DNA from 4 places in the Desulfovibrio intestinivivus genome. Region 1 is predicted to be linked to each of the others. Evidence: predicted binding sites of a transcription regulator. Region 1 holds the regulator's gene; each other region holds the start of a gene.
What was found. Region 1 encodes sigma-54, which starts transcription at its own class of promoters, with help from an activator protein. Its sites were predicted from a motif close to CTGGCACGGNNNNTGCTT; they were not measured.
Positions count from the first base shown of each region.

Region 2: ACUZ9P_RS10290 (glycyl radical protein) is a predicted target of sigma-54. The motif match lies at 997-1,014, and genes of this name have one in related genera.
Region 3: urtA (urea ABC transporter substrate-binding protein) is a predicted target of sigma-54. The motif match lies at 2,929-2,946, and genes of this name have one in related genera.
Region 4: flgB (flagellar basal body rod protein FlgB) is a predicted target of sigma-54. The motif match lies at 3,479-3,496, and genes of this name have one in related genera.

Region 1 covers NZ_JBRBQT010000001.1:2,902,487-2,910,178, forward strand. The annotation lists gene hpf (ribosome hibernation-promoting factor, HPF/YfiA family) at 153-692, opposite strand; gene rpoN (RNA polymerase factor sigma-54) at 729-2,153, opposite strand; gene ACUZ9P_RS12415 (hypothetical protein) at 2,201-2,434, opposite strand; gene ACUZ9P_RS12420 (CTP synthase) at 2,448-4,091, opposite strand; gene ACUZ9P_RS12425 (phosphoribosylformylglycinamidine synthase subunit PurQ) at 4,366-5,175, shown strand; gene ACUZ9P_RS12430 (Nif3-like dinuclear metal center hexameric protein) at 5,541-6,332, shown strand; gene ACUZ9P_RS12435 (zinc ribbon domain-containing protein) at 6,352-7,128, shown strand; RNA gene rnpB (RNase P RNA component class A) at 7,188-7,550, shown strand; gene ispD (2-C-methyl-D-erythritol 4-phosphate cytidylyltransferase) at 7,568-7,692, shown strand, end outside.
Region 2 covers NZ_JBRBQT010000001.1:2,366,541-2,374,232, forward strand. The annotation lists gene ACUZ9P_RS10290 (glycyl radical protein) at 1-914, opposite strand, end outside; gene ACUZ9P_RS10295 (sigma-54 interaction domain-containing protein) at 1,211-2,713, shown strand; gene ACUZ9P_RS10300 (GNAT family N-acetyltransferase) at 3,174-3,725, shown strand; gene ACUZ9P_RS10305 (acyl-CoA dehydratase activase) at 4,396-5,289, shown strand; gene ACUZ9P_RS10310 (double-cubane-cluster-containing anaerobic reductase) at 5,330-6,469, shown strand; gene ACUZ9P_RS10315 (GGDEF domain-containing protein) at 6,581-7,692, opposite strand, start outside.
Region 3 covers NZ_JBRBQT010000001.1:1,265,511-1,273,202, reverse strand. The annotation lists gene ACUZ9P_RS05405 (hypothetical protein) at 1-755, shown strand, start outside; gene ACUZ9P_RS05400 (sigma-54-dependent Fis family transcriptional regulator) at 1,123-2,691, shown strand; gene urtA (urea ABC transporter substrate-binding protein) at 3,034-4,320, shown strand; gene ACUZ9P_RS05390 (MFS transporter) at 4,416-5,792, opposite strand; gene ACUZ9P_RS05385 (amidohydrolase family protein) at 5,804-6,637, opposite strand; gene hpsG ((2S)-3-sulfopropanediol dehydratase) at 7,344-7,692, shown strand, end outside.
Region 4 covers NZ_JBRBQT010000001.1:3,179,657-3,187,348, reverse strand. The annotation lists gene feoB (ferrous iron transport protein B) at 1-1,711, shown strand, start outside; gene ACUZ9P_RS13550 (thermonuclease family protein) at 1,834-2,322, shown strand; gene ACUZ9P_RS13545 (hypothetical protein) at 2,354-2,776, shown strand; gene ACUZ9P_RS13540 (3'-5' exonuclease) at 2,779-3,309, shown strand; gene flgB (flagellar basal body rod protein FlgB) at 3,541-3,954, shown strand; gene flgC (flagellar basal body rod protein FlgC) at 4,027-4,464, shown strand; gene fliE (flagellar hook-basal body complex protein FliE) at 4,670-5,116, shown strand; gene fliF (flagellar basal-body MS-ring/collar protein FliF) at 5,432-7,072, shown strand; gene ACUZ9P_RS13515 (flagellar M-ring protein FliF) at 7,050-7,256, shown strand; gene fliG (flagellar motor switch protein FliG) at 7,303-7,692, shown strand, end outside.

The DNA of each region.
Region 1 (7,692 bases):
TGCAGCCGGGGTTATGCGCCACAGGCTTCTGACGGACGTTGCCAAATCCGCGCCGCGCTCAAGCCCGTGTGAAGGCCATTGCGCGGCAACCGGCAGGGGGGTGCGCCTGAACGGGGGCGAGCCGTTGCCAGCCCGCCCCCCATTATGAACATTTACAACACGGGGTCAATGAGGGCATAGCCGTTCACCTTGGTGCGGTATACCACATTGATGCGGTTGTTTTCTGCATTAAAGAACACCAGAAACTCGCTGCCGATGGAATCAAGCTGCATGAGCGCTTCATCCAGATGCAGGGGCTTGGTGGCGAGGCGGTCGGTGCCGTCAACGGGCTGCTGCACGTCGGCTTCGGCATCGAGGTTGTAAGTAAACACGTCCACATCCGTATTGCGGGCGTGCCGCCGCTGGGCCTTTACGCGGGCCACCTGGCGCTTGATCTGCGATTCAACCTTGTCTGTCACAAGGTCAATGGCGGCGTACATGTCCGAAGTCTGCTCCGTGGCGTTGATATGCAGGCCCTCGCCCGTAACGGTCACTTCGCAGCGATGACGGAACTTGTCGACTGTCAGCACAACGGCAACGTCAAGGCCAGAGGCCTTGCCAAAAAACCGTCCCAGCTTTTCCATGCGGCGACGGGCATACTTCTTCAGATGTTCGGAGGCTTCAAAATTCTTGAAAGCAAATGAGATGTTCATAAGTTCCTCCTAAGTATTGAGCCACTCGACGGGGAATCAGAAATGCTCCTTGCGCCTTGACGAAGATGGAATATCAAGCGCCGTGCGGTATTTTGCCACCGTGCGCCGCGCAATATTGACCTTGAGACGCTCCTTGAGCATTTCGCCGATACGCTCATCGCTGAGGGGGGATCGGGTATCTTCCTCAGAGATGAATTTCTTGATCAGAGCCTTGACGCTTTCTGAGCCTACCTGACTTCCGTCATCGAGTTCAAGGCCGCTGTTAAAGAAAAACTTCAATTCAAAGATGCCGTGGGGCGTTGCCACATACTTGTTGGTGGTAATGCGGCTCACCGTTGATTCGTGCATGCTGATGTCGTCTGCAATGTCTTTGAGAATGAGCGGCGCGAGCTTGGTCACGCCGTCTTCAAAAAACGGCTGCTGATGGCGCACAATGCTTTCCATAACCTTGTAAAGCGTGCGCTGGCGCTGATACAGGCTCTTGATAAGCCATGAGGCGGAGCGGATCTTTTCGGAACAGTAGTCCTTTTCCTTCTCCGAGCCGCCTATGTTCATCTGGCTCATGGCCGAAAGCTGCAACTGGGGCAGGCCGTCATCGTTGAGCAAAATCACAAATTCGCTGCCCATCTTGTACACAAATACATCGGGGCTTACATAAGTTGGCTCACCGCCGCCAAAACTTGCGCCGGGCAATGGGTCAAGGCTCTGGATGATATCCAGATATTCCTTGAGCTCTTCCATATCGAGCTTGAACTTTCGCAGCAGGGGCTTGTAGCGCTTGGCCTCAAGGTCTTCAAGGTGGGATTCCACCAGCTCCACAAGGATGGGATCGCGGGCGTAATTAAGGTTCTTGATCTGCACCATCAGGCATTCGCGCGCATCACGCGCGGCAACGCCGATGGGGTCAAAAAGCTGCACCCTTTCAAGCACGGGCAGCACGGCCTCGGGCGCAACCTCAGCCATTTCGGCCACTTCTTCAATGGTGGCTTGCAGATACCCGGCTGAGGAGAGATTGCCGATAATGACCTCGCCAATGGCCTTCTGCTCTTCTGTCAGCGAAGAAAGGCGCAACTGCCAGAACAGATGTCCCTCAAGGGTGGGCTTGGCCGCATAGCGGGCTTCAAGAGGCGAAATTTCTTCGGCAAGTTCATATTCGCGCGACTGCGAAAGGCGGGGGGTGCTGGCAAACTCACCGAGGTAATCTTCCCAGTCGGCGTCCTTGGCCAGTTCCCTGTCGTATACTTCCTCCTTGGGCGCTTCGCGGCTTTCCTCGTGCTGCTCCTGGGAGGCATCGTCAGTAAGTGAAGATTCTTCGAGAAAGGGGTTTTCAAGCAGTTCCTGCTGCACAGTTTCCAGAAGTTCCACGCGTGAGAGTTGCAACAGCTTGATTGCCTGCTGCAATTGCGGGGTCATTACCAGTTGCTGTGACAGCTTGAGTTGCTGCCGTAGTTCCAGTGCCATGTGTGCTCTTTTGCCTTAACTAGCCATAGGACTATAGAATTATCTGTTTACAAGTACTGTGCCACATCTGCAAAAATTATGCAATAGCTAACAGTTGCAAGATCAGGTTCACGGCATCCCCAGCCTGCGGCAGGGGCTGCCAGCGCAAAAAACCTGATTTGGCGCAGTTTTTGCGCCGTTGAAATAATCTGCGCACAAAAAAAGAGGAAGGCAATGCCCTCCCCTTTTTGCGCGATTTTGCGATACCCAAGCTTGGTGAAAACCAACAAGCCTCGCTGCATTAACGCTGCGAAATTACACCTTGGCGAACTTTTTCGCCGCTCCGATAAATTCGCGGAACAGCGGATGCGCGTTCATGGGCCGGGACTTGAATTCGGGGTGGAACTGGCAGCCAAGGAACCAGGGATGGTTCTTCAGCTCTATGATTTCCACAAGCGAATCGTCAGGGGCGGTGCCGCTGAAAACCATGCCCTTTTCGCCCAGCATTTCCTTGAAGGCATTGTTGAATTCGTAGCGGTGGCGGTGACGTTCATCAACCATGCCCTTCTTGTAGGCCACAAAGGCCTTGGTATCGGGCTGCACCTTGCAGGGGTAGGAGCCAAGGCGCATGGTGCCGCCCTTGTCGCTGCCCGCGTCACGTTTTTCAACGTTCTTGGTGCGGAAGTCGAACCACTCGGTCATAAGGTAGATAACCTTGTGATCAGAAAGCGGGTTGAATTCTTCCGAGTTGGCATCGTCAAGGCTTGCCACGTGGCGGGCAAATTCGATAACCGCGCACTGCATGCCAAGGCAGATGCCGAAGAAGGGAATGTTGTTTTCACGCGCATAGCGGATGGCGGCAATCTTGCCTTCCACGCCGCGATAGCCAAAGCCGCCGGGCACAAGAATGCCATGACAGCCCTTGAAGGATTCCACGCAGTTGCTTTCGTCCACATTCTCGGAATTGACGTAGCGCAGTTCCACCTCAACACGGTTGGCAACGCCGCCGTGAATGAGGGCTTCGTGCAGGCTCTTGTAAGCTTCCTTGAGGTCAACGTACTTGCCCACAATGGCAATGGTGACCTTGCCCTTGGGGTTGGCGCAGTCGCTTACGAGCTTTTCCCAGGCTTCAAGGTGGGCATTGCGCGCGGGCAGGCGCAGCATGATGGCCACCTTCTGGTCAAAGCCTTCCTCATAGAACTTGAGCGGCACTTCATAAATATTGTTCACGTCCACCGAAGAGAACACGGCGTCCTGATCCACATTGCAGAACAGGGCGATCTTGCGGCGCAGTTCTTCGGGGATGCTCTGCTCGCAGCGGCACAGAATAATGTCGGGCTGAATGCCGATGGAGAGCAGTTCCTTGACGCTGTGCTGGGTGGGCTTGGTTTTGTGCTCGCCAGCGCTGCGCAGGTAGGGCACCAGGGTAAGGTGAATGTTCAGGCAGTTGTCGCGTCCAAGGTCGGAACGCAACTGGCGGATGGCCTCAAGAAAGGGCAGACCTTCGATGTCGCCCACGGTGCCGCCGATTTCGATAATGGCGACATCGGGCGCGTCTTCGCCTTCTGAAAGGGAGAGCACCACGCTCTTGATTTCATCAGTAATGTGCGGGATCACCTGCACCGTGGCACCCAGGTAATCGCCGTGACGTTCCTTGGCGATAACGTGGTTGTAAATGGCGCCGGAAGTGGTGTTGTTCTTCCGCGACATGGGCACGTTGAGGTAACGTTCGTAGTGCCCGAGATCCAGATCCGTTTCCGCGCCGTCATCGGTAACAAATACTTCGCCGTGCTGGAACGGGTTCATGGTGCCGGGGTCAACATTGATGTAAGGATCAAGCTTCTGGATGGTTACCGTAAGCCCGCGCGTTTGCAGCAGCGCGCCCAAAGACGCAGCCGCGAGGCCCTTGCCTAACGACGACAGAACGCCGCCCGTCACAAAAATGTATTTAGTTTTCATGCACTTCCACCTGTACTTGGGTATGTTGAATAGTTCAACCAAACAGTCTTAACCCAAATTGAATTTTTTGGCTAGCATTGACTAAGTAAAACAAGCTAAGTAATGTGTTATTCCCTTTTCAGCGTGCGTGCCCACCACAAGCGGCCCGTGCGCCGGTCATCTGTTGTGCCCGGCGCGGGTCAGCCAAGGTTTCCAAGGCAAAAGCACGTCCGGCGCACACCGCAAGGCATGGCCGGGATTATCCGCGTTGCAAAGCCAAGGAGGCTTCCCCCGCATGGGTACGGTCAACACACTGGTCATCACCGGCTACGGTACAAATTCGCACATGGAAACAGCCCACACGGCCCGTCTGGCCGGTGCCGACAAGGCCGATGTGGTGCATTTTTCCGATCTGGTGGCGGCCAAGGTTCGCCTTGCCGACTATCACTTTTTGATTTTCCCCGGCGGGTTTCTGGATGGCGACGATCTCGGCGCGGCCCAGGCTGCGGCCATGCGCTGGCGTTACCTCAAGGACGACGCGGGCGCGGCCCTGTTGCAGAGCTTGCGCGAGTTTTTGGATGAGGGCAAGCTGATTTTGGGCATCTGCAACGGTTTCCAGTTGCTGGTCAAACTAGGTGTGCTGCCTGCCCTTGGCGGCCAGCGCTTTGAGCGCCAGGTTTCGCTGGGCAACAACGATTCCGCCCGGTTTGAAGACCGCTGGGTGCACCTGCTCCCCAATGCGGCAAGCCCCTGCGTGTTCACTAAAAACCTGCCCCTGCTCTCCATGCCCGTGCGCCACGGCGAAGGCAAGCTCGTTGCCCGCGATGCGGATTGCCTACGCCGCCTGGAGGAAGAAAACCTCATCGCCCTGCAATATGCTGACCCCGCAACGGGCAAGCCTACGCAGGAATATCCGCTCAACCCCAACGGCTCCACTCTTGCCATTGCGGGCCTGACAGATCCCACGGGCCGGGTGCTCGGCCTTATGCCCCACCCCGAGGCATTCCACCACGTGACCAACCACCCCGGCTGGACGCGCGGCGAGCTGGATGCCCCCGGTACGCTCATTTTTGTGAATGCCGTGCGCTACCTGCGCGGTCAATAGAGAGATACAGCTGAGCCTGATGCCGACAAACATTATATAATGCTCTGCACAGTCCGGCTCACTTTGTCGCCATGATTATTTGGGGAGGCTTTACTAAGCCTCCCCTTTCTGTATACATTTTGCGACACGGCGCGGCCTTGCGGCAGGCAGCTCGTGCGCAATGTTTATTGACAAAGCACACGGGCTTCGATAGATTCTTTGATTCCGAAGAGCTGAACCCCCTTTGGATTTTCCTGCGCGCACGCGTCAGACAAGGTGCGAAACAACATTGCCACAACACGTTGCACATTTTTTTACGCCGTATTCAACGAGGCGCTTTCTCTGCACCAGCAAGAAAGTGCCTTTTTTTATGGTGGGTGATATCCATGCAACCTATTGAAATTATTAAGGCGATAGAAGAAATTGCACCTCTGGCTGCTGCCGCTGGATGGGACGTTTCGGGCCAACAGGTGGCGGCGCACAGGCAGGATGTTGCCAGGCTTGCCGTCTGCCTCGACCCAACGCCCGCATCCGTGCGTACAGCGCTGGAAAAGGGTGCGCAATTTGTGCTCAGCCATCACCCGCTGCTGCTCAAAGCCGTGCTGCCCAACAGGCTTGACGACTACCACGAGGTGCTGCGCCTGCTTTTTCAGGCTGATGTGCCGCTGTACGCGGCCCATACCTCGCTGGATGTCAACGCTTACGGCCCGGCAGGCTGGCTGGCCCGTGCGCTTGAGCTGCGCAATCTTGCGGTACTGGAGCCTGTGGCCCCGGCTGTGGGCGAGGATCTGCCGCTGGGCTTCGGCCTTGCGGGCGATCTGCCAATGCCCATGACCGTGGCGCAGATTGCAGGCATCATTGCCCGCAACGCCCCCCTTGCCACAGCCACAGTGAGTGGGCCGGAGCCGCAAACAATTACCCGCGTGGCCTACTGCACGGGTTCGGGTTCATCGCTGCTCGGCGCGGCGCAAGCTGCCGATGCGCAGCTTTTCATAACCGGTGATGTCAAATACCACACGGCGCTTGCCGCGGAAATCTGCCTTCTGGATGTGGGCCACCACAGCCTTGAGGAAGAAATGATGCTGCGCATGAGCCGGTTGCTGCAACAGCGCCTGCCAGAGACGGAAGTGTTTTTTGTTCCTTCCGCCTCGCCCTTCCGCCCTGTTGCCCTGTCATGATTTTATCAGGAGGACTCTCATGAGCAATGCCGTATATTTTGACCAGATCAAGCAGCTTGTTGAGTTGCAGAAGGTCGATGACGCCATCCACGCCGTCAAGCAGGACCTGAGCAGCGCCCCGAGCGAGCTTGTTTCCCTTGAGCAGCGTTTTGCCGCCATCGAAACCCAGCGCAACTACATTCTGGACAAGCTTTCGCACCTTCAGGATCAGCAAAAGCGCCTCTCGCTCGAGATTGATGACGACTCCGCGCGCATCAAAAAGAGCAAGAACAAGCTCATGGCAGTTGGCAATCAGCGTGAATACCACGCCATGATGCGCGAAATGGACAGCATGGAAAAGGTCAACCGTTCCCGTGAAGAAGAAAAAATGACCCTTCTTGAGGAACTGCAATACCAGAACGACGCGCTGGCCGAAATCGACCTGACCTACACCGCCATCAAGGCCGAGCTTGAAGTAAAGCGCGATGGCCTTGAAGAAAAGCTGCAAAAGGGCAACGCCGCCCTTGAAGGCCTGAACGGAAAGCGCACTTCAGCCAGTAAGAATATTCCCCAGCCCGTGTTCATGCGCTATGAATTCATCCGCAGGCGTCTTGAGCATCCCGTCATCGTTGCCGTGAAAGAAGGCATCTGCTCCGGTTGCCACATTGCCGTGCCGCCGCAGTCTTTCATTGAATTGCAGCGCGGTCAGCAGATTCTGAGCTGCCCCAACTGCCAGCGCCTCATTTTCTGGTGCGAGCACTTCTCTATTGAAGAAGCCCCGCAGTGCGCCCAGAAGCCGGTGACCCTTACCGACTAAAAATCACCTTCCGGCGCGGCCTGTTCCGCAAGCCGCGCCGGAAACAAGATCAACAAGTGGGAGTCGGACAGACCGTCGCTGCGGGCCGCAAGGCCCGGGGAGGAAAGTCCGGGCTCCACAGGGCAGAACGCTGGGTAACACCCAGGAGGGGCGACCCTCGGACAGCGCCACAGAAAGCAAACCGCCCCGCCTCGCGGCGGGGTAAGGGTGAAACGGTGGGGTAAGAGCCCACCAGATGCCGCGGTGACGCGGCATGCTCGGCATACCCCGTTTGGAGCAAGACCAAATAGGGAAGGTGGTCGGCCCGACCATTGCCTTCCGGGTAGGTTGCTTGAGGGCGCAGGTAACTGCGCTCCTAGAGGAATGACGGTCTGGTGCGGGCAACCGCATGACAGAACCCGGCTTATCGTCCGACTCCCACTTGTTAACAAGGTATGTAATGTCAGAAAGTTCCGGCACATCATCTGTTGCGGCAAAGCCCTGGGCGCTCATACTGGCTGCCGGGCAGGGTACGCGCATGGCCGATGCCGCTGGCGGCACGGCAAAACAGTTTTTGCCCTGGCA
Region 2 (7,692 bases), 540 kb from region 1:
TGCCCATAGCGGCCGGGTGAGCAGGCGCAGGCCATCTGTTCGGTTTCTATGCAAAGATGGATGAACCAGAAAGACTGTATGGCCTCACGGAAGTTGCGGGCCGGAAATTCAGGAACTCGGCGGCAAATCTCGGCGATTTCGAGCAGTTCTGCCTTGTTGGCAGCATCCGTCTCTGTTTGCGCCGTATGCTCGGCCAGATCGGCATATCTGTGGGAATGGGCGATGACCGCTTCGCAGGCAACAATCATGGAGCGGTACAGTTCGGTCTGGTTGGTACGCTCAAGCGTGGTGGGGCAGTCAAGCAGGCGCTGCTTCAGGTCATCAATGACCCAGCGCATGCCCTTGTTCAGAGCCAGGGGGTAATCGGCAATGCCTGACCCGCTGGCAACGCTCACGTTGTCGTAGTACACGCCAGCTTTGGAGTAAGGGGCGGGGTTGAATCCGTACTTATCCTTGAACAGCTTGTTGTTTATATCGATGCAGGTGTGACCGCGCCAAGATTTATATGTTTTTTCAAGCAGCTCCTGAGTTTCCTGCGGAATCTTCATTTCGCCGAGCGAGGCCATTTTGGCCATCTGCATTTCTTCCTTGATCCAGGCCACGTTCCATTCAGGATAAGCGTAAACACCGGCGCGCGTGCCAGTCAGCGTTCCCACAATAGGGTTCCCGTCCAGGAATATCTTTTTTTTGAGCAACACGCGTTCGAGCAACTTGGCCCGCTTGTAGAAGATGTGCTCGCCGTTGAACTCCTGATAAACCTCATCAAGAAATTGCAGCCGTTCCGGGTCCATGATCTGCGGGGCATTGAGAAGAAATTCCTTAAGGTCTGTCAGGCGGCTTGCCGCCGTGCTCCAGTTGATCGCATAACCCTTGGGTTCGGTTGTTTCACCGCTTTGAAAGGGAACAACAGGCATTGTATACTCCTAACTAGTTTTGCCCTGCATACGCAAAGGCAGGTTTTTTGCTTGTAAGAAAACAACGCGTTTATGTGGGGATAAGCACAAGCTGTGCCACGCTCTGATTTTATTGCCAAAAGCGCTAAAAAGCGGACTCGTACCGAGTTCTGAGCAGGTTTGCCTCGTAGGGCAACGTAAGAAAATTTCATAAAAAGAAAGAAATTTGTCTTTTTTTAAAAAAACAGATACTCAAAACTTGAAGTAATGTCGGTTGTCTCCCCAAAAGGGGCTGTTTGGCTAAAAGGATGTGAAAAATGGCACATGACTCAACCCTGCGACGCAGGTTTGCCAGCGTAAGCCGCGAAAGCGTGCTGAATCCGTCCATGCTTGCTATCTGGGATGGTATGGGTATTGGCGTTGCTGTTGTTGATGCAGAAGGAATATGCAGGTACATGAATCCGATACAGCAGCGGATTGATGGATTTGATCAGGTTATTGGTAAGCATATTACCAATCTGTATGTTCCACACGACATCAAGTGCATACCGACAATTGAGTGTCTTCAAAAGGGAAAGCCTATCTTAAGACGGGTGTATACCTATAAGACTACAAACAATTTTATGACCCGTACGGTCACGGATTTCTTTGCGCTGTTTGATAGTGGTGTTAAAGATGGCGTTATTGCGTTTACAAGCTGGCTTGGAGAAGACATCCTCGGCAAGCTTGGCATACGAAAAAGTGAAGGGCGGGGCTGTAACAAACCGCAGACGCTGTATTCATTCAACGATCTTGTAGGTAAGGATCAGGCTCTTGTGGCGGTGATTGAGGCCGCGCGTGCAGCAGCGCATTCAAGCTCGCCGATAATGATCTGGGGGGAAAGCGGCACTGGCAAAGAGGTTTTTGCTCAGGCCATACATGCGGCGAGCAACCGGGCGGCCTTTCCTTTTGTGCCAGTTAACTGCGCGGCCATTCCAGAAACTCTGCTCGAAAGCATCCTGTTTGGCACCACCAAGGGCACCTATACCGACGCCTCAGATAAGCCCGGCCTTTTTGAAGAGGCCAACCACGGTACCATCCTGCTGGACGAACTCAACTCCATGCCGCTTGGTCTGCAAGCCAAGTTGCTACGCGTTTTGCAGGAAAAGCGCGTCCGGCGACTTGGATCGCACGAAGAAATACCAGTAGATGTGCGGATTATCAGTATTCTCAATCAGCATCCGCTTGAGGCAGTGCAGAGCGGCGTGCTGCGGCGGGACTTTTTTTACCGCCTTGCGGTGGTAAGCTTGGCAGTGCCGCCATTGCGCGAGCGGCGAGAGGATATTCCCCTGCTTGTCAAATCTGTGGTGGCAAATACGGAGGGCGGCAATCCGGTCAGTATTTCCGGCGAGGCCATGCGCATGTTCATGGAATACCACTGGCCTGGTAATGTCAGAGAGCTGGAGCATGTGATTGAGGGCAGCTTGGCAATGATGAACGAAGAACGTTCCATTGATCTCAATTCGCTCCCAAAGCATTTTCTCGAGTTCTACCAAAAAGATCGCAATGAGCCAGCGGGTGTGCCAGTAGCACAACTGGCTGAAGCCGCTTCAATTATTGAAAGCGAGCATAAGGAATCATATTACGACTATAGCGTGATTCAGAGAGGTACTGTTGTTTCGCTTAAAGAATGCATGAATGCCTACGAATCTTCATGTATAAATAATGTGTTGCGGATAACAGGCGGAAATGTGGCCAAGGCTGCGCGGATGATGCATCTTACGCCAGCTGGATTGCGCTACAGGATAAAAATGTTGAAGATTGATGATTCTTATTATTAGGCATGCCTTGTAGGTAGCTGTAGTTATTATTTTTTTTACTTTCATTGGTGATGGGCGCAGTACACGTCTGCCGCAGTCGAGACTATGGCGCAATGCTGCTTTTTGGGGCGATTGCCGTGGGATGCGCAAGGCAGGGGCTGATACCGAGGTAAACAGCAAGCACTGGGCAAAAAATGGACTAGGTGATTGAAGGCTGGGCACAATTTTTAAAGTCCGGCCCGAATGCGGCCAGATGAAAGCCACGAGCCCCTTGACCAGCCGCGTCTTGTGGTGATGGTAACATCTATTGAAAAGAACACGTTGACCGGGATTAATGGTGCTGGGGCGGCCTCTGGCAGGATATCTGTTTTGATGCAATCAAGCGGTTGTCATGCTGTGAGCCGGGCTGGATTTTTATCCGGCTTTTTATTGTGCGATCTCTTTGATCTAGCTGCGGCATTTGCAAGGTGAAAGGGCTAAAATGACCACGAACATTGTATGGAGAAGAGACGGATTTTTATTACGGTCAGCCCGTTTTGAAGATTCAGAGCCTTACTATGAGCAGAATTACAATCCCCTGGACAGAGAACTGGTAAGAATGACAGGGTGCAAGGATAGTTTTACAAAAGTAGAAGTCACCTCATTTTTTAGTAAATCCATTGAAGCTGCCGACAGATATCTATTTTTACTCATGGCACCGGACAAGAGTATTATTGGCGAATGCGTTGTGAGCGAGATTGATCATGCTCTTCGCAGCGCTCATTTTCGCATTGCTATTCTTCAAAATGCATATAGGGCAAGAGGACTTGGAACATGGGCAGTTCAGTCCATTTGTCGTTTTGTTTTCGATGAATTAAAGATGCATCGTCTTGAACTGAATGTGTTTTCATACAACACGCAGGCACGGCGTGTGCATGAAAAATCAGGATTCAGGATAGAAGGTATCCGGCGCGATGCGATTATGTATGGTGGCAAGTATGAGGATGATATTTTAATGGCCATGCTGGAAGACGAATGGAATTTAATTAACTAAAATATAAAGATAATCTTGCAAATGTCTTGCCCTCTGCTGATGCGTTTTGCCCACATGTGTGGTGTAAAAAACTTCAGATAATTCTTCTTGTGTACGAATCGAATTTTTCACCAGCGCGGTGCTACCGTTACGGCCTGAGACCCCACTGAATACCTTGATTGCAGCAGTCTAAAGCAGACAGTGGTGCAATTACTCAATGCCGTGTGCATCCCTATCGACAAGCTGATGCCCTTACGCTAACTTGATATACAACTTTAGGCCGAATCATGTCGGCGCATCTGCAACAGCAAGGTATCCTGTGTTTTTTTATAGCGCTTGTCGTGTCCTGCCTGCCTTTAAGGGCGGCGGGTCATGACAGCATCAGCGCCTTCAGGTTGGAGGCCCTCATTCGAGGCGGCGTGTCAGCGCCCGCCTGTTTCCCCTTCCCATAGCCTAGGCAGGAAGCGGGGGCTTTTTTATTGCCTGCCGTACTCCTGCTCTTGTTCCATATCTCCCCACGTTTCCCCCTGTAGCAGTTTAGTTGCCGAAGCTTCCCATTGTATTGACCGTCTTGCAGCACTGCGCTGCTGGCGCTTTTGTCATATTGCCCGCTCCACAGCCTTGCGCTGTGCGGCGGGTTTTGTTTTGCGTTTTTGTACCGCAGCAATGGGTACGATCAGGAGTATGCGCTATGTATGTAGCTGGAATTGATGTTGGTTCTGTGGCTGCAAAGGCCGTTGTGCTTGAGCTGCTGCCCAACGGCGGCTCGCAGATTGCCGGGCGGGCAGTGCTGCCCACAGGCTGGAATACCGCCGAGGCGGGCGAATTTGCGCTCAACAATGCCTGCGAGGCTGCCGCAATGGCGCGCAACGATCTGAGGCATGTCACTGCCACGGGCTACGGGCGCATTGCCCTGCCTTTTGCCGACAAAACGGTTACGGAGATCAGTTGTCATGCGCGGGGCGCTGCACATCTTTTCCCCCGCGCCGGGCTTGTGCTCGATATCGGCGGGCAGGACAGCAAGGTGATAAGCCTGGATATTCCGCGAGAAGTGGAGGCGGGCAATATGGATGCGGCTGGCGGCGCGGCCAGTTTGGGCGCGCTCAAATCCGCCAGCAAACCGGGCGCAGTGCGCGATTTTTTGATGAACGACAAGTGCGCGGCAGGCACCGGACGTTTTTTGCAGGTGCTCTCGGGTATTTTGAACATGCCGTTGGACGAGCTGGGCAAGGCAGCCGCCACTGGCAAGCCTGTGGCCATCTCAAGCATGTGCGCTGTGTTTGCAGAAACAGAGATTGTGGGCCTGCTGGCCCGCAGCACGCCGCCGCAAGATATAGCAGCAGGGGTGTTCCGCGCCATTGCCCGCAGAATGTGCGCCCTTGCCCGGCGCATCCCCATGCAGGGGGAATGCGTATTCACCGGCGGCCTGGCGACCAGCCCCGCCTTTGCCGCCATTCTTTCAGACGAACTTGGCCTGACAGTTCAGGTGCCGCACGACCCGCAGACTGTGGGTGCGCTTGGGGCGGCCCTGATTGCCGCAGATTTGTGCGCGAAAAAAGACCGCGCTCTCAATACACAGCAATAACATCAATAACCTCAATAACCTCGCAAGGAAGGAAAGCATCATGAAGTGTGCCAGCTTTGACCGCATTATTACTGCTTTTGAAAAAAACGCTCTGGCAGTGCAGGAGGCCAAGAGGGAAGGTAAAAAAGTTGTGGGCCAGTACTGCCTGTACAGCCCTTCTGAAATAGCGGTGGCCGCAGGGGCCATCCCGGTTTCCTTGTGCGGCACCCGCAACGATTCCATCCCCGCGGCAGAAGAAATGCTGCCCCGCGCCCTTTGTCCGCTCATCAAGAGCAGCTTCGGCTTTGCGCTTAAAGACAGTTGCCCCTACCTGAGCGCGGCAGATGTGGTTGTGGCCGACACCACCTGTGACGGCAAAAAGAAAATGTACGAGCTGCTTGCAGCCTACAAACCCGTTTTTCTGCTGCAACTGCCCCAGGTGCAGAATGATGACGCCCTTGCATACTGGCGGCATCAGTTTGAGCTGCTCATCGCCTATCTGGAAAAAGAATTTGGCGTATCCATCACAGAGCAGAAACTGCGCGACGCCATCAAGCTCATGAACCGTGAGCGCATGGCCCTCAAGGCCGTTATGGATCTGGCAAAGCGCAAACCCTCGCCCATCACGGGCATGGAGCTGCTGGAAATCGGGTTCAAAACGTCCTTCTTCCCTGATAAGGAAAAAGGCATCTCCATGATGCTGGAACTTGCGGACGATCTGGGCAAAATGGCCGATGCGGGCCAGACAGGCGTTGCCGCAAGCGCGCCGCGCATACTGCTGACGGGCGTTCCTGTGGGCATGGGGTCGCACAAGGTTGTGCGCCTGATTGAAGAATGCGGCGGCAGCGTGGTCTGCCTTGATAACTGCTCCGGCTACAAGAAAACCCGCGTGATGATGGACGAGCAGGGCGACCCGCTGACCGAGATGGCCCGCCGTTATCTGGATGTGCCCTGTGCCGTCATGTCGCCCAATCCGCGCCGCTACGAGGCCATCAAGGAACTGGCGGCAGATTTCGCGGTGGATGCTGTGGTTGACCTGACCTGGCAGGGCTGCCAGACCTATGCGGTGGAATCGTCCTCCCTCAAGAAATTTGTTCAGGAATCCTTGCAGTTGCCCTTCCTGCAAATCGAAACAGACTACTCTGAAACGGATACGGAGCAGCTCAAGGTTCGCGTAGAGGCGTTTATCGAAATGCTGTAGAAGCTGCGGTTACTCCCGCCAGCGTCAGGCGGCCCGCGCTGCTCCCGAATGTAATTACGGGGCAGGGCAGGCCGCCTGATTTTTTTTGCGGATGCGCATGCGCTTGGGCCCTCAGATTATGGTCTTGGCAGCCTCAGCTTCTCTTTTTGCGCACTTGTAATGGTACATCTTAACGTCTGCCCGCGAAATGGTGTCGTCAATGCTGACATCCTGCGCCGGGTCAAATTGCGCAATGCCGTACGAAAAGCACAGGCAGAAGTTTCCAATGGTAACTTGTCGTGCCTCAACGCAAATTTCAGCAATCTTTTTTTCTGTTGCGTCCAGGCTGGCGTTGAACAGCAATGTAACAAACTCATCACCGCCAATGCGGTACGTTGAGCCCTGAGTCCTGAAATTTTTCATAAGAAGCTGGGCAAGGGCCCTGATGTGTTCATCGCCAGCCGAGTGACCAAACTGGTCGTTGATGGCTTTAAGTTTGTTCAGGTCGCACGACACCACGGTTATGTTTTTTTGTTGCTCTGTACCGTGCAGCTTGTGGGTGGCCAGTTCAAAGGCGTTGCGGTTCATTGCGCCTGTGAGCAAATCTGTATATGCGAGCCATTGATAGAGGGGAATGGAAAAGCTGCGAATCAGCACAATGGCCACAAAGCCAACGCCAATGGCAACGCAAATGGAAGCAATGATGTAATACCGCTGGGAGCTTGCGGTATTTTCAGCAAAATATTCTCCGTCAAATTCGATAACAAGAGCGCCAACCGTGACTCCGTTGCTTTTGATCGGTTCGCAAGACGGAATGATCATGCCCCATGATGTATTAAGAATATCTGTTGCATGAAAAACATCACCATCTAGACATTTGTTCACAGCGGGGAGAATTTCGGCTTCTATGGGCGAACCGCAGGCACGAAAATCTTCTGAATCCCGTGGCAGGCCATCAACAACATATATGGCATTGCCTTCAGAATTGCGCTTTGCCGTGTAGAGATACCTGACGGCGGTTATTTTACGAACGTCGTCAAGCTCTTGCTGCACCTTATTGTAAAGGTGCGAATCCTCATCTTTGTCATCATAAATTGCAGTGAAGTTTTCTGGCGGTATGCGGTCAAGCAAGAGAGAAAAAATGGCGTCTGACCTCATGGTTGTTATGAGTTTTAAATCAAGATTTCTGTAATAATAGAAAATTGAAGTTATCAACGCCGCAGTTATTATTATGGAAATAACAA
Region 3 (7,692 bases), 1.6 Mb from region 1:
TCATGCACGACGGCGGCACCCGCCCCTCCTGGCAGTGGAAACGTGACGGCAAGGATCACATCCTGCTGGCATGGCCGCAGGATCAGCCCGTCAGGGCTGCTGTGCTTGTGGCTGGCGAAGAAGGGGAAAAGCTTGCCCCTGTCACCGCCACCCCCCTGCTTGAAGGGCTGCCCAACGATCTCACGGTCGACAATGTGCACCCCTGGCAGACCGGCGTTGAGGCCAACGTGGCCGTGACCATGCTTGAGGGCAAAAACCCCATGTGGTTTTACGACCCGCTGTATGGACGCGACAAGGACGACCTCACCCCCGGCGTCATGCACACATTTTTGCTGGCTGGCCTCGCCCTTGGCCTGCGCAAGGCTCTGCTTGACGAAATCACCATCACTCAGGGCGTGCGTTACGAGGCCTATGCCGAGGCATGGCTTGCCGAAAATCCCGGCAAAACTCGCCTGGACGTGCCGCCTCTCAAGGTGAGCGTCAGCAATCGTCACCTCATCATGCCTGGCCGCAACTTCTGCGAATACCAGATGCGCGCCACCATTGAAGAAGTGAAAGACTGCCAGCTTGAAAAAATGCCCGTAAAGCTGCTCTACGTCAGCTTTCCCTTTGAAGACAGGCAGCCCATGCGTCTGGCTGTTTACGCCTCCAAGATGGTTCTGGGCGACTACGAACCGGAAGTGGGACACGAGGTCGATGCCTATGTATGGCTGCAAGGCCGCATCATTGACATTGACCAGGGACCGCAGCAATAATCTTCTGAAGGGCCGCGCCGCGGGCGCGGCCCTTCAACCCTCTGTGACGGAGCCGCCCTGCCGCCAGCTATGAAGCGGCCCGTTTCAGAACAATCAGCCCCTCTGGGGCCGCTACTGCCTGGGATTGCATCCTCCGCAAACCGACAACAGGTCAGACCAGATCCGCATCTTCCCCCCTCAGTCTGCATCAGCGGGCACCATGTGCCGCTATGCCTGATATGCCGTTCCATATTGCAGCAACTTACTTGAGATTGCTCAGGTTACTGCGTGAGCAGATGCCCGCCACCAAGGCGTAACACAGCTATGGATAATGTTCGGCAACTTCGGAAAACAGCGCCGTACTCACGCCGCATTGAGCAGGGGACATATGCAAGAAGCCCATTTCGCCGCGCCCTTCATGGGCACAGGGCAGTGCCTCGACACCCTTAACCGAGTGTTGGCCGCCCTATCGCCGGGCCATTCCTTTCGTGATTCTCTACAGGAGCTGCTGGCGGCTCTTGCAGAAGACATGCACTTCGACAGACCCCACATTGTGGTTCAGGATCCCGAAAGCGGCGAGCTCAAGCTCTCGCTTTCCTACGGCCCTGCGGACGCGCCCGAGGCCGCCTATGAGCCGGGCTCAGGCATCACTGGCCAGGTTTTTGCCGAAGGACGACCCATAATTGTTTCATGCATGCAGGGGCGGCCCGACTTTCAGAACCGCCTTTTTGGCCGCAGCCAGGAAGAAATGGCCCGGCTGGCATTCATAAGCGTGCCGGTGCGCGTTGAAAATGCCGACCAGACGGAAGTTATCGGCACCCTGAGCGCCGATACCCCCACCGCGCCGGAATCTGAACTGGATTTGCGCTGCCGCTTTCTCGAAACAGTAGCCACGCTTGTGGGTCGGCAGGTGGCCCGTTTGCAGGAAGAAATGGCGCGCCAGCATTTCTGCATGCTGCCCGATGAACCTCTGGTCAGCGGTATGCCAGCCTCGGTTATTGCCACCTCCAAGAGCTTGCGCCACGTGCTGCGCCGCCTCACGCAGGCCGGGGCCAGCCGCGCCACGGTGCTGTTGCGCGGGGAGTCGGGCGTGGGCAAAGAACTGATGGCTCAAGCCCTGCACGCCGCAAGCCCCCGGCGCACGCAGCCGCTGGTCATGCTCAACTGCGCCGCCCTGCCCTCAGAACTCATTGAAGGCGAGCTTTTTGGCTGGCGCAAGGGCGCATTCACAGGCGCGGTGCAAAACCGTGCCGGCCTTTTCCGTCAGGCGGACAAGGGCACGCTGTTTCTGGACGAAATCGGCGACCTTTCCACCACCGCCCAGGCAAAGGTGCTGCGCGCGCTTCAGGAAGGCGAAATACAGCCTCTTGGCGATGAACGCCGCTACAAGGTGGACGTGCGCCTTGTCTGCGCCACCAACCGCCCGCTGGAAGAGCTGGTGGAGCAGGGGCTGTTCCGCGAGGATCTGTACTACCGCATCAATGTCTTTCCCGTGTTCATTCCGCCGCTGCGCGAAAGGCCGGAGGACATTTTGCCCCTCACGGAGCATTTTCTGCGCATGTTCAGCAAGGAATATGATCGCCCGGTACGGCGCATTTCCACGCCCGCCATTGATCTTTTGCTGCAATATCACTGGCCCGGCAACGTGCGTGAGCTGAAAAACGTTATGGAACGCGCCGTGCTCATCTGCGAGGATGCCGTGCTGCGCGCCCATCACCTGCCCAGCACCCTGCAAAGCGCCGAGAGCAGCAGCACCGGCCCCACAGGCGGCGACCTTGGCTTTAACGAAACCATCGCCAGGGTGGAGCAGGAATTTATTGTGGACGCGCTCAAAAACGCCCGTGGCAACATCCATCAGGCCGCGCGCGACCTGGGCATCACCTACCGCATCATCTATTACAAGATGAAAAAATACGGCATAGACCACCGCCGTTTTGCACCTTCAAACCCTGCATAAAGCCGCAAAGAGATGCAGGACATACACACTTCACCCCCGGCCCGGCAGATTAAAAGTCTGCCAGGCCGGGGGTGCTTTTTTGCGCGGACGTTCGAAGCTGTGGTCCGGACAGACAGCACCACTCCGAAGTCGTACAAAAATGTTTTAAAATCTCCAGATTTTACAAAATTGTTTTGACATTAGCGTGCCTATAAAAAATTTATCAAATTATTACGTAATATTACGCAAAATACGACCTTGGAACGCCTCTTGCTTAACTATGTGCTGTAGCAAGCAGCGCGGCAACCATGGGGGTGCGCCGCGTCACGTACAGCCATACAGACAGTTCCAAGGAGGCTCCACATGTTCAAGAAAACGTTGACGGCGTTGGCTCTCATGCTCGTCACCCTGTGCGGTTCGCTGAACGCAAAGGCAGCAGAAGACACCATCAAGGTGGGCATTCTGCATTCGCTCTCCGGCACCATGGCCATCAGCGAAACAACGCTGAAAGACGTCATGCTCATGCTCATTGAAGAGCAGAACAAAAAAGGCGGCCTGCTGGGCAAAAAGCTGGAACCCGTGGTGGTGGACCCTGCCTCCAACTGGCCCCTCTTTGCAGAAAAGGCCCGCGAGCTGCTGAGCAAGGACAAGGTCGCCGCTGTTTTCGGCTGTTGGACCTCTGTTTCGCGCAAGTCCGTGTTGCCCGTGTTTGAAGAACTCAACGGCCTCCTCTTCTACCCCGTGCAGTACGAAGGCGAAGAATCCTCGCGCAACGTCATCTACACCGGCGCGGCCCCGAACCAGCAGGCCATTCCCGCTGTGGACTACCTGATGAACGACCTCGGCGTGAAGCGCTGGGTGCTGGCCGGTACGGACTACGTGTTCCCCCGCACCGCCAACAAGATCATCGAAGCCTACCTGATCTCCAAGGGCGTGAAAAAGGAAGATATCCTTATCAACTACACGCCGTTCGGCCATTCCGACTGGCAGTCCATCGTTGCTGAAATCAAAAAGTTCGGTAACGCGGGCAAAAAGACCGCCGTGGTTTCCACCCTCAACGGCGATGCCAACGTGCCTTTTTACAAGGAACTTGCCAACCAGGGCATCACCGCCGCCGACATTCCCGTCATGGCTTTCTCCGTGGGTGAAGAAGAACTTTCCGGCATAGATACCAAGCCTCTGGTGGGCCATCTGGCCGCCTGGAACTACTTCATGAGCGTGGACAATCCCGCCAACAAGGCCTTCATCAAAAAGTGGCACGACTTCACCAAAAATCCCAAGCGCGTGACCAACGACCCCATGGAAGCCCACTACATCGGCTTCAACCTGTGGGTGAAGGCTGTTGAAAAGGCCCAGAGCACCGATGTGAACAAGGTTCTGAAGGCCATTGTGGGCCTTGAAACCCCCAACCTCACCGGCGGCGTGGCCAAGGTTCTGCCCAACCACCACATCACCAAGCCCGTGCTGATTGGCGAAATCCAGGCCGACGGACAGTTCCAGGTGGTCTGGGAAACGCCCTCCGTGGTTCCCGGCGAAGCGTGGTCGCACTACCTGCCCGAATCCAAGGATCTGATCGGCGACTGGACCGACCCCATCAACTGCGGCAACTACAACACCAAGGCCAAGAAATGCGGCGGTGCTTCCAAATAGCCCGCGCAACCGTATGAATCTGCTGCGGGGGCCCCCCCCGCCCCCCCCAAACCCCCCCCCCCCCGCGGGAGGAGAGTGTTTAAGTCCGAGAGAGGTTACACCGCCGCGTCGGTCACAGCAGATTCAGAGGCATCTTCCGCGCTGCTGGCAGGTGCCGTGTGGTAAAGGTCGTTACGTTCACGGATGCTGCCCAGCCAGATGGTGGATATGGTGCTGATAATACCAGCCACAAGCAGATAGCCGCACAGATACCAGGGTTGCGAACCATTGGCCTGTACCAGCATGGTGGCAATCATGGGCGTCAGGCCCGAGGCGAAGATGCCTGAGAACTGATACACGAAGGAAATACTTGAATAGCGTACAGTGGCGTCAAAGCTGTCGGAGAACAGGCTCGCCATGCTGGCGTAAGCGGCAGCGTAGACGATACCGAAGGGAACGATGATGGCAAGGTACACAAAGAACAGGTTGGTGGTGGCGTAGTTATGCAGCACCCAGAACACGGGGAAGGAGGTGATGCCCAGCAGCACTGCGGCAGTGCCGAAAATGCGGCCCTTGCCTATGCGGTCGGCCATGGCGCCCCACATGGGGATAAAGCAGGCCATGACGGCAGATGCCACCACCACGGCCATAAGGGCCACGGTACGGTTAACGCCGCAGGTATTTGTAAGGTAGGTCAGGGAGAACACGCCAAATACGTTGAAAGCGATACCTTCCACAAAACGCGCACCCACGCAGGCCATCAGGGTCTTGGGGTAACGTTTGAAGGCGTCAATCATGGGGTAGCGGATTTTTTCCACATGCTTTTTGGCGCTGGAAAAGTCCTGAGTTTCCTGCACGGAGGTACGGATGTACGCGCCAACAAGCACCAGTACGGCGCTTAACACAAAGGCCACGCGCCAGCCCCAGGCGATAAAGGCCTCGTCGGGCAGCAGCCAGGAAAGCACGCCGATCACGCCGGATGCCAGCATGAGACCAAGGGAAAGACCCACCTGGGGCAGGCTGCCGTAAAACGCACGCTTGTGGGCAGGGGCCGATTCAAAGGCCATAAGCACCGCACCGCCCCACTCGCCGCCAAGGCCAATGCCCTGGGCAATACGGCAGGTAACCAGCAGAATGGGCGCCCAGATGCCGATGCTGTCATAGGAGGGAATGCAGCCAATAAGCACTGTGGCCACGCCCATGATTTCAAGGGTGAGAATGAGCATTTTTTTGCGGCCGATCTTGTCGCCAAAATGCCCGAAGATAAAACCGCCAAGGGGGCGGGCCACAAAGCCCACGGCAAAGGTCGCAAATGCCAGGATGGTACCAACGCCCGACGAAAAGGACGGGAAAAACAGTTTGTTGAACACAAGCCCGGCGACTACGCCGTAGAGGAAAAAGTCATACCATTCGATGACCGCACCCATCAGGGAAGAAATAACTACGCGGCGCAGGTTTGCCTGGGCAGTTGCTTTATCAACAGCGTTGCTCATGTGTTTTCTCCTTATGACAGGCCCAGCACGCGGCGGGCGTTTTCATACATGACCTTGCGGCGGACTTCTTCAGTAAGATTAAAGTGCTTGTAGGCATCAAGAGCATCGGCCAGCTCCACAAAGGGATGGGCGCTGGCAAAAAGTATTTTGTCGGGGATGAGGTCGTTCATGGCGCGCACGTACACGTCAACCATGGGCGCGCGCTCGTATTCCGAAATATCCATATACACATTGGCGTTGCGCAGGCAGGTGTAGATGGCCTCGTTTACAAAGGGGTACCCGCCGTGGCTCATGATGAGCGTCAGCTCGGGAAAATCTCTGGCGACCTTGTCCACATCGCGTGGGTCTGCGTATTCCAGAATGGCCCCCGGCACCTGCGGCGGCGGAGCCATGGTGATGAACACAGGAATATTCAGCTCGCAGCACTTGGTGTACAGCGGATAAAACCTGGCCTCGGAAGCGGGTATGTGCGCAAGGTAAGGGTCAATGGCAATACCCTTCATGCCGTAATCGGCAACCACGCGCTCAATTTCGCGCACCGCGTCCATTTTTTTGTGTGGATCAATGCCCCAGAACCCCACAAACTTGTCAGGATAAGCCCTGCAAAATTCCAGCACGCTGTTGTTATTGGCCGGAAACCCGTAAGTGGTTTCGCAGTCACGACCGGTTATGACCCCAAGTTCCACACCAAGATTGTTCAGATCAGCCACAATCTCGTCAAGAGGCTGGGGCTTGCGGGCGTCAAAGCCAATGGCTTTGCAGGCCGCCTTGAACATGGCGCTGTTCTTGATGCCGTTAATGATTTCTGGCGTGTTTGGGCGAAAGCGAAAGTCAATAACGTTCATAATGCGGTTCTCCTGAACCCGCTTGGGGGGTTATGCGGCGCTGGCGGCAAGTGCGTCTGCCAGATCCACGCGGGTTGCCGACCAGGCTTCCCGCGCAGGAAACAAAAAGGTTTCCCATCTCTCTTCTCCAGGCGTTGCTATTTCTAAGCCGTTCAGGTCGCCTCCAACCCACGCGGCTTGTGATATTTTTCGTTTTGCACGATGTGTGCCAGATCACAAAGCCTGATTCTCAGCAATACATCTCGTAAAATTCAATAAAATCAGCATAATATTTTTATTTATATCATATTTTTTTAGTATGTTTTAGAGCCGCGTCGCAAATTTGCATCAAGCAGGAATCGTTCTCTCGCGGGTGAAAAATGGTGCTTGTGAAAATAAAATCATGTTGCTTTTTGTCACGTTACCCCTAGCTGGATAGTTCTCCCAAAACGCTGTGTCGCAAGTTTGCGTCGCAATAAATGCCCTTATTAACGCCAAGCCCTCCTGACTGGTGCAAATTTGCGACTATGGCTTGTTAAAAACCGCACTCGCAAACGTAGTCGGGGAAAAAAATTACAAATACTTAAAAATTTCACATAGTTAAATATTATGGCATGCCGCATGCACAGGGAAAAGCAACCGAGGATTGCCACAACCTTTCGGCGTTCTCCGCGCGGCGGCTACCATTGTCCCGCGCGCCACATATTCATATTTCAGGAGTATCGTGATGAGCACCACCACTTGCGAATGCCGCTCCCCTCAGGAACAGCGCTTGTATGACAAGATCGAGGGCAAGGAAGACAGATTCCGCACAACCCACACCCGCGTTTTCAAGCTGCTGGAGCGTTTTGAGGGGCAGAAGCCGCGCATCGACATTGAACGCGCGCTGTACTTCACCCAGTCCATGCAGGAAACGGACGGCCAGCCTCTGGTGCTGCGCTGGGCAAAGGCCCTCATGCACATTGCGAAAAACATGACCGTATACGTGCAGGAAGACCAGTTGCTGCTTGGCCGCGCAGGTTGCGATGGCCGCTACGGTATCCTGTACCCCGAACTGGACGGCGACTTTCTGGATA
Region 4 (7,692 bases), 280 kb from region 1:
TGTCGCCATCAGGTTGGCGCAGGAGGGCAAGGCCAATGCCCTGCGTATTTCTTATGGCAGCGATATTGACCCTGTGCTGCTGGATATGGAAAAGCGTATCGAAGACAGTGGGCTGTTTGCCAAAAAGTATATGCCACACTGGGTTGCCCTCAAAATGCTTGAAGGCGACAGCGAGATCATGAGCGAGGTTCGCTCCGCCAATGCCGCCCTGGCCGAAGAGCTTGAGGGCATGCGCAAAAAGGCTGCAGCTCATGTGCGCAGCACGCTCAACGCCAATCTTGAATCCATCATCACAGATTACCGTTACGGCTTTATCCGCAGCCTCCTGCGCGACGGCATCGTGACCCAGGACGCCGGCAAGGACCGACTGGCCCTTTCAGACAAGCTGGACAAGGTACTCACCAACGCCTTTCTTGGGCCGCTGATCATGATCGGCGTGCTCTACCTCATGTTTCAGGTGACCTTTACTGTGGGCGATTACCCCAAAGGCTGGGTTGAAGACGGCTTTAAATGGCTGGGAGATACCTGCACAATGCTGCTGCCCGAGGGTTTTGCCCAGTCGCTTATTGTTGACGGCATCATCGCGGGTGTTGGTGGCGTGGTCAGCTTTGTGCCGCTCATCCTCATCATGTTTGCGCTTATCTCCTTTATGGAAGACAGCGGCTACATGGCCCGCGTGGCCTACATGATGGACCGCATCTTCCGCTTTTTCGGCCTGCACGGCGCATCGGTCATGCCCTATATTATCGCTGGCGGTATTGCGGGCGGTTGCGCCATCCCCGGCGTTATGGCGACCCGTACCCTGCGCAGCCCAAAGGAAAAACTGGCAACCCTGCTGACGCTGCCTTACATGACCTGCGGAGCAAAGCTGCCTGTGTTCTTGCTGCTGGCCGGGGCATTCTTTCCTGACAGCGCCCCCACCGTCATGTTCCTTATCATGATAACCGGTTGGGTCATGGCTCTGTTGGTGGCGCGCCTGCTGCGCTCTTCCATCGTCAAGGGCGAGGCCACTCCCTTTGTTATGGAGCTGCCCCCGTACCGCATGCCTACTCTCATGAGCCTTTTGCTGCACTGCTGGGAACGCGCCTGGATGTACCTCAAGAAGGCCGGTACCGTGCTGGTGGCCATTTCTATCCTGATCTGGGCCGCCATGACCTTCCCCGGTCTGCCGGAAGACAAGTCCGCCCCCTTTGACGCACAGATCGCCCAGCTTGAGGAAAAGATCGCGGCTATCCCTGAGGGTGACGAAGCCCGCGCCCCCATCGAAGAAGAACTTGGCAACGTGCGCAACGAACTTAAGGAAGAAGCCTTGGCCTTCTCCGTGGCTGGCCGTCTTGGCAAGGCCGTGGAACCTGCCACCCGCCCCATGGGCTTTGACTGGCGCACCGACATAGCCCTGCTGGCCGGTGTGGCCGCCAAGGAAGCAGTTGTTGCCACAATGGGCACTGCCTACGCCATGGGCGACCAGGATCCCGAAGACGCTGCCCCCCTGGCGGAGCGCCTCAAGGGTGATGAAGCATGGTCAAAGGCCACCGCGCTTTCCCTGATGCTCTTCGTACTGCTGTATTCCCCCTGCTTTGTGGCCCTTGTGGTCATTCGGCAAGAGGCTGGCAGTTGGGGCTGGGTGGCGTTCAGCATTGTGTTCAACACTGCTCTGGCCTTTGCTGTAGCCACGGCCGCCTACCAGATAGGACGCACTGTCTGGGGGTAGCAATACTGTTTGATTTCTGATTCCCCTCCTTGATGCCTGTGCCGCCTGCCTTGACAAAGGTCTGGCGGCACAGGCATTATCTGCTGGCGCACATTTGCAGGCCTTTACCGAGGGGTTCAGCAATGCTCAACCGGCTTTTTGCAAATATAATCCTTATGGTTCTGGCTGTGTCTCCAGCTGCTGCGGCTACAACGTGGAATGCGTATGTGGTAAGTGTGGAAGACGGAAATACCATTTCAGTCAGCACCAAGAAAGACAGTGAAGAACCTGAGAAGGTGCTGGTTTTTTACGGCATTGAAGCTCCCAGTCTCAGGCAGCCTTACGGGCCTCAGGCGCTGGCCTATTTGCAGCGCATGATGCCCAAGGGAGCCAAAGTGGACGTTGAAGACGTGGGGCAGCTCGAAGCAGGCCCCATTACCGCGCTTGTGCAGGTGGGCGGTGATTCCGTCAACTACAAGCTGGTGATGGAAGGTCTGGCCTGGGTGGACAGGCAGAAGTGCAGGGCCATTTTTTGCCGCCGCTGGCTTATTCAGGAACATCAGGCGGTATTGGACAGGCGTGGCATTTGGGGGCTGAACATTGGCACCCCCCCTTGGCAATGGACCCGCTGACACGCCGCCGTAACCCATAAAAGGAGCGCGTATGGAAGTTACAGGTTCCGAAGAACTGCGTAAATTTCTTGATTCCTGGCAGGATGACCCGCTTAACATCAAGAAATCATTTACGGAATACATGAATTTTCTGGCCGCGCACAGCAATATTTCCTTTACCTTCAAGGCCCGGCCCGGCGTAAGTTATTCCCTGCGGGCGCGCCACAGCGTACAGACCGAACGTGTACTCTTTGTGCTGCTGGATGTGGTGGATGATGAACCGGCAAGCCGCTGGCTTTCCATTTGTTTTTATGACGAAATGGTCTCTGACCCCGGCGAAAAGGGCGACTTTGTGCCCGGCGGCCTCATGGGCGAAGACGCCCGTTGCTTTAACCTCGAGGACGACGATGCCGTCATGCGCGACTATATCAAGGCGCGTTTGGCCGAAGCCGCCCACAAAGCTGCAAAAGAGTAAGTGTGGTTTCTACAGATTTGAGCCGTAGTGTAGCTATTGATTTTGAAACTTCCGGCTACTCGGCCCACAGCGCTTGCGCCGTGGGCCTTGCTCGTATTGAGCAGGGCAGCGTGACCGATATTTTTTACAGCCTCATCAGGCCGCCGTCATCTCGCGTGATGTTTACCGAGATCCACGGTTTGACCTGGCCCATGCTGAAGGATGCGCCCACTTTTGCCGAACTGTGGCCGCAAATAGATGCCTTTCTTGAAGGGGCGGGCAGCCTGCTTGCGCACAATGCCTCCTTTGACAAGCGTGTGCTTGCCGCAAGCTGCCATGCAGTGGGAGTGCAGGAACCCTGTGCGCCTTTTTTGTGTACGCTCAAAGGCTCCCGCCGCAGTTTGCCGCTTGCCTCCAAAAAGCTCAGCAGCGTGAGTGCCTACTTTGGCATAGCGCTGAACCACCACCATGCAGGGTCGGATGCGGAAGCCTGCGCCCGCATCTATTTGCAGTTGCACGCTCTGGGCGTTACCGATGCCCAGATGAAACTGTAAGCCGCAGTTCGTCCATTCCTGCCAGATTGACCCCGCCCGGATTTTCGGGCGGGTTTTTTGTTTTTTGCGCTTGCGTTCTGGCCTGCCGGAACTCCCTGCGTCTGTCAAAATACCGACCTCTGCCCGTTCTTTGTTTTTTAACATATCTTAATTACATGCTTTTTATATTGTGGAACGCTTGTTGCTAAAGGCTTGGCAAGCAGATTTCCGTGAACCACGGGGGTACGTAGTATGAAATCAATGTTCAATATGCAGATAGGCCTTGTGGGCAAGGTCATGGATATGCAGTTGCAGCGGCAAAACGTCATCTCGGGCAATATCGCCAACGTGGAGACGCCCAACTACAAGCCGCGCGAACTGTCTTTTGAAAAAGAACTGCAATCGGCCCTTGGGCTTGATTCCAGCGGGGAGATGACCCGCACGGAATCTTCTCATATGCCCACGGCTTTCAGGCCTGATTCTTTTGGGCCGGAATGGGATATGGCGGTCAAACCGCGTGTTGTTCACGGCGAAGACCGCGTGAATATTGATAAAGAAATGGCCAAGCACGCCAAGAACCAGTTGCAGTACACAGCGCTTACCCAGGTGATGAGCAAGTCTTTTGAAGGACTGAACAACATCATTCAGGATGGCAAGCAGTCCTGATTTTTGCCCGCCGCCGCGCCGCTTCCATACGCGGCATAAGAACCCCGGCAGCGGACAGTGTAGGAGGAAGCCATGGACTTCATGACGGCATTTGATATCAGCGCGTCCGGCCTTGCAGCCGACCGCACCCGCATCAACACCATTTCGATGAACCTTGCCAACGCCAAGACAACGCGCACGCCCCAGGGCGGGCCGTACCGTCGGCGTAGCGTGGTGCAGCAAACGGCTGATGTGGATGATCCTTTTTCCATCCACATGCGTTCGGCCCTCGACAGGGCGGTGCAGGGCGTGCGTGTTTCTGCCGTGACCATGGACAACCGGCCCTTCAAGCGTGTGTACGAGCCAGGCAATCCTGACGCCAATGCGGAAGGCTACGTCATGTACCCCGATATCAACGTGGTTGAGGAAATGGCCAACCTCATGACTGCCCAGCGCAACTACGAGGCCAACGTCACCACAGTGGATGCCGTCAAGGGCATGTTCATCAAGGCTTTGGATATTGGCCGCTAGGGTCTGTTACTAAATAATTCTTTTGGCCGATCACTGCGTCATCCAGCATTTTTTACTCCAGTCATGGACAGAAAGCGTCCACTCCTGTCGTAAAAAAACACTGTTTTCCTTGTCCTCGGCGCAAAATTTTTTATTTAGAAGCAGCCCCTAAGCCATGACCACGATGACAGCATAAAAAAGATTTTTTTGGAGCGCGGAGGTTGTTATGAGCATTCAGGCAGTTGGCATGCGGGCGTACAGCGAGGCAGTGCAGAATTTCAGCAAGGTGCAGAGCGGCCTGCAGCAGGGCGGCTCCATCGGCGGCCAGACCCAGTTTGCCAAAACCCTTGACCAGAGCCTTTTGCGCGACAGCGTTGACCGTGGCGAAAATTTTGGCGCCCAAGCGGATTTTATCAAATATCCCACACAGGCGCACACGCCGGTGACGCCGCAGAACAGCTTTTCCGGCACCATCAAAAGTTCGCTCAACAAGGTTAACGAACTGGACAGCGCCAAAAATGCGGCTATCGAAGATTTCGCCGCAGGCCGCACCCAGAATGTGCACGAACTCATGATCACCATGCAGAAATCCAGCATGGCCATGAAGCTGACCTCTGCCGTGCGCGGCAAGGTGCTTGAGGCCTACAAGGAAATTTCCCGCATGCAGTTCTAGGAAACTGCCTGAGCAGCTGTTCCAGCCTGGGCGCGGAGCGTTTATTTACGTTGCGATACGCTCGGGCAGGTGTATTTTACAACTTCCAGATTTTCCTTTCCGCGCGTGATACTCCTGAACGCCTAATCCCCCACGGGCTGTGCCCTGGGGGATTAGGCGTTTCTGGCGCAGCGTCACAAATTTGAATGGATCAGAGGACTGTTTTAAAAAATTATATAATTCAGTATGTTGTAATGTGGCATGGCAATTGCTTTGGCAGGGCATATGCCCGGCCAAAGTGCCGGAATTACGCCACGTCTTCGCAGGAGCAACCATATGCCGGCTTTTCTTATGCAACTTGTCAATTCCATCAAGGCAGTCTGGGCCAGAATGAGCGTTGCGCAACGCGTGATGGTTCTGGGTGGATTTGTCTTCATCAGCTCTGCGGCCATTGGCCTTTCTGTCTGGGCCTCGCGGCCCGACATGAAAGTGCTGTATTCCAACCTCAGCGCCGAAGACGCCAGCGTTGTCATCAAGTCGCTCCAGGCCGACAAGGTCATGTACCAGCTTACGGACAACGGAAAGACCATTCTTGTTCCCAAGGAAGTTGTGTACGATGAACGCATCAAGATCGCGGGCGAAGGCGGTCTTGTGGGGCAGGGCATTGGTTTTGAAATTTTTGACAAGGTCAAGGTCGGGCAAACCGACTTTGTGCAGAAAATAAACTACACCCGTGCCTTGCAGGGTGAACTTTCGCGCACCATCAGCGAGTTCCCCAATGTGGAAAGCGCGCGCGTGCATCTGGTCATTCCGCACCGCAGCCTGTTTGTGGAAGAACGCCAGTCCCCCTCTGCTTCAGTTGTGCTCAAGCTCAAGCGCCCCAACCTCAAGCCCGACCAGAAAGAGATCAACGCCATCCTCAACATGATGCTCATGGCTGTTGAAGGGTTGGACAAAACGCATGTTTCCATTTCAGACAATGGCGGTAAGGTGCTGTATCAGCCGGAATCAGACAGCCTCGCTGGTGCAAGCTCCACCCAGATGGAACACCGCCAGCAGGTGCAGCGCAACCTTGAACGCCGCATTGAAGAAATGTTGCAGCCCATGTTTGGCCCTGGCCGAGTTATCGCCAAGGTCAATGTGGATATGGATTTCAGCCAGCGCACCATCCGCCGCGAACTGTTTGACCCCGAAAAAACCGCAGTACGCAGCGAGCAGCGCAGTGAAGAAACCCAGCAGGGCCGCTCGAATCTTGAGGGTGGCTCGCCGGATGCCAACTTCCGTGGTGATGGCATAGCCGGATCTGTTTCACAGCAGAACGGCAGCCGCGAAACCCGTACCACCAACTACGAAATTAACAAGGAAGAGCAGCAAATCGTATCCAATGTGGGCGATTTAAAGCGTATGACGGTTGCAGTCCTTATCGATGGGACGTATGAAAAGACCAGCGGAGCGTGGACATTTGTGCCGCGCAAGGCCGATGACCTTGAGCGGGTGCGCCAGCTTGTTACCAATGCCGTGGGTCTGGACAAGGCCCGTGGCGATGCTCTGGAAGTAAGCTCCGCTCCGTTTACGGATTCCGAGCCGCCCAAGGATCCCAATTTTGCCGAAATACTGGCCGATTATGCCGAACGGCTGGGTAAGCCCCTGCTCAACGCGTTGCTGGCCTTTTTGTTCCTCATGCTTGTGGTGCGGCCCGTGGTTTTGGCCCTCATCCGGCCCAAGGTTGAAGCCGGTGAAATGATTGAGGGGCTTGAAGGCCTGCCCGCAGCCGAAGAACAGCTGGCTCTGTATGAGGCTCTTGAAGAGGCCTCCAAGGCAGAGGACGAGCCGGAAGCTGATGGAGACGATGAACTTGTTTTCAAAGATATTGAAGCCTTGAAGTCGCACATTTTCACCCTTTCTGATAATCATATGGAGCAGGTGGTGATGCTGGTGCGCGGCTGGATGAAAAATGATGAAACAGCTACCGCCTAAAGCACCGAACCGTCAATTGACGGAAAGCAACTCGACGCTCTCGCAGCTCAAGGCCTTGCGCCTTGCGCAAAAAGAAAGCAATCAGCGCGTTGAAGAATTGAAAATGCGGCTCTTCCACATTACCGAGCAGCATATGGATCAGGCCGTGCGGCTTATCAAGCGCTGGCTTGCAGACAAGGAATAAGCAACCCCGAGCAGCCTAGTGCGGATCTCGGTGAAGGAGTAAGGAGATGGAGTTGACCGGCAAACAGCGTACTGCAGTGCTGCTGCTCGCCATGGGCGACAAATTCACGGCTGACGTGTTCAAACGCATGGACCGGCAGGAAATAGCCGACATCTCCAGAGCTATCGTGGAATTGGAGCCTGTGCCGCGCGAAATAGTCGAAGAAGTGCTGCGCGAATTTCACGAATCGCTGGTTGAAGGCGTGGATATGATCACGGGCGGCAGTGAAACGCTGAAACGCCTGCTGGTCAAGAATCTTGATCCTGAAACCGCCAAGTACGTTATGGACTCCCTGAGCCTTGAAACCGGCCCCGCGCCCTTCCGCGAGCTGGAATCGGTCAGCCCCAAGCTGCTTTCGCAGATCCTGCGCAACGAGCATCCGCAAACCTTGGCCCTC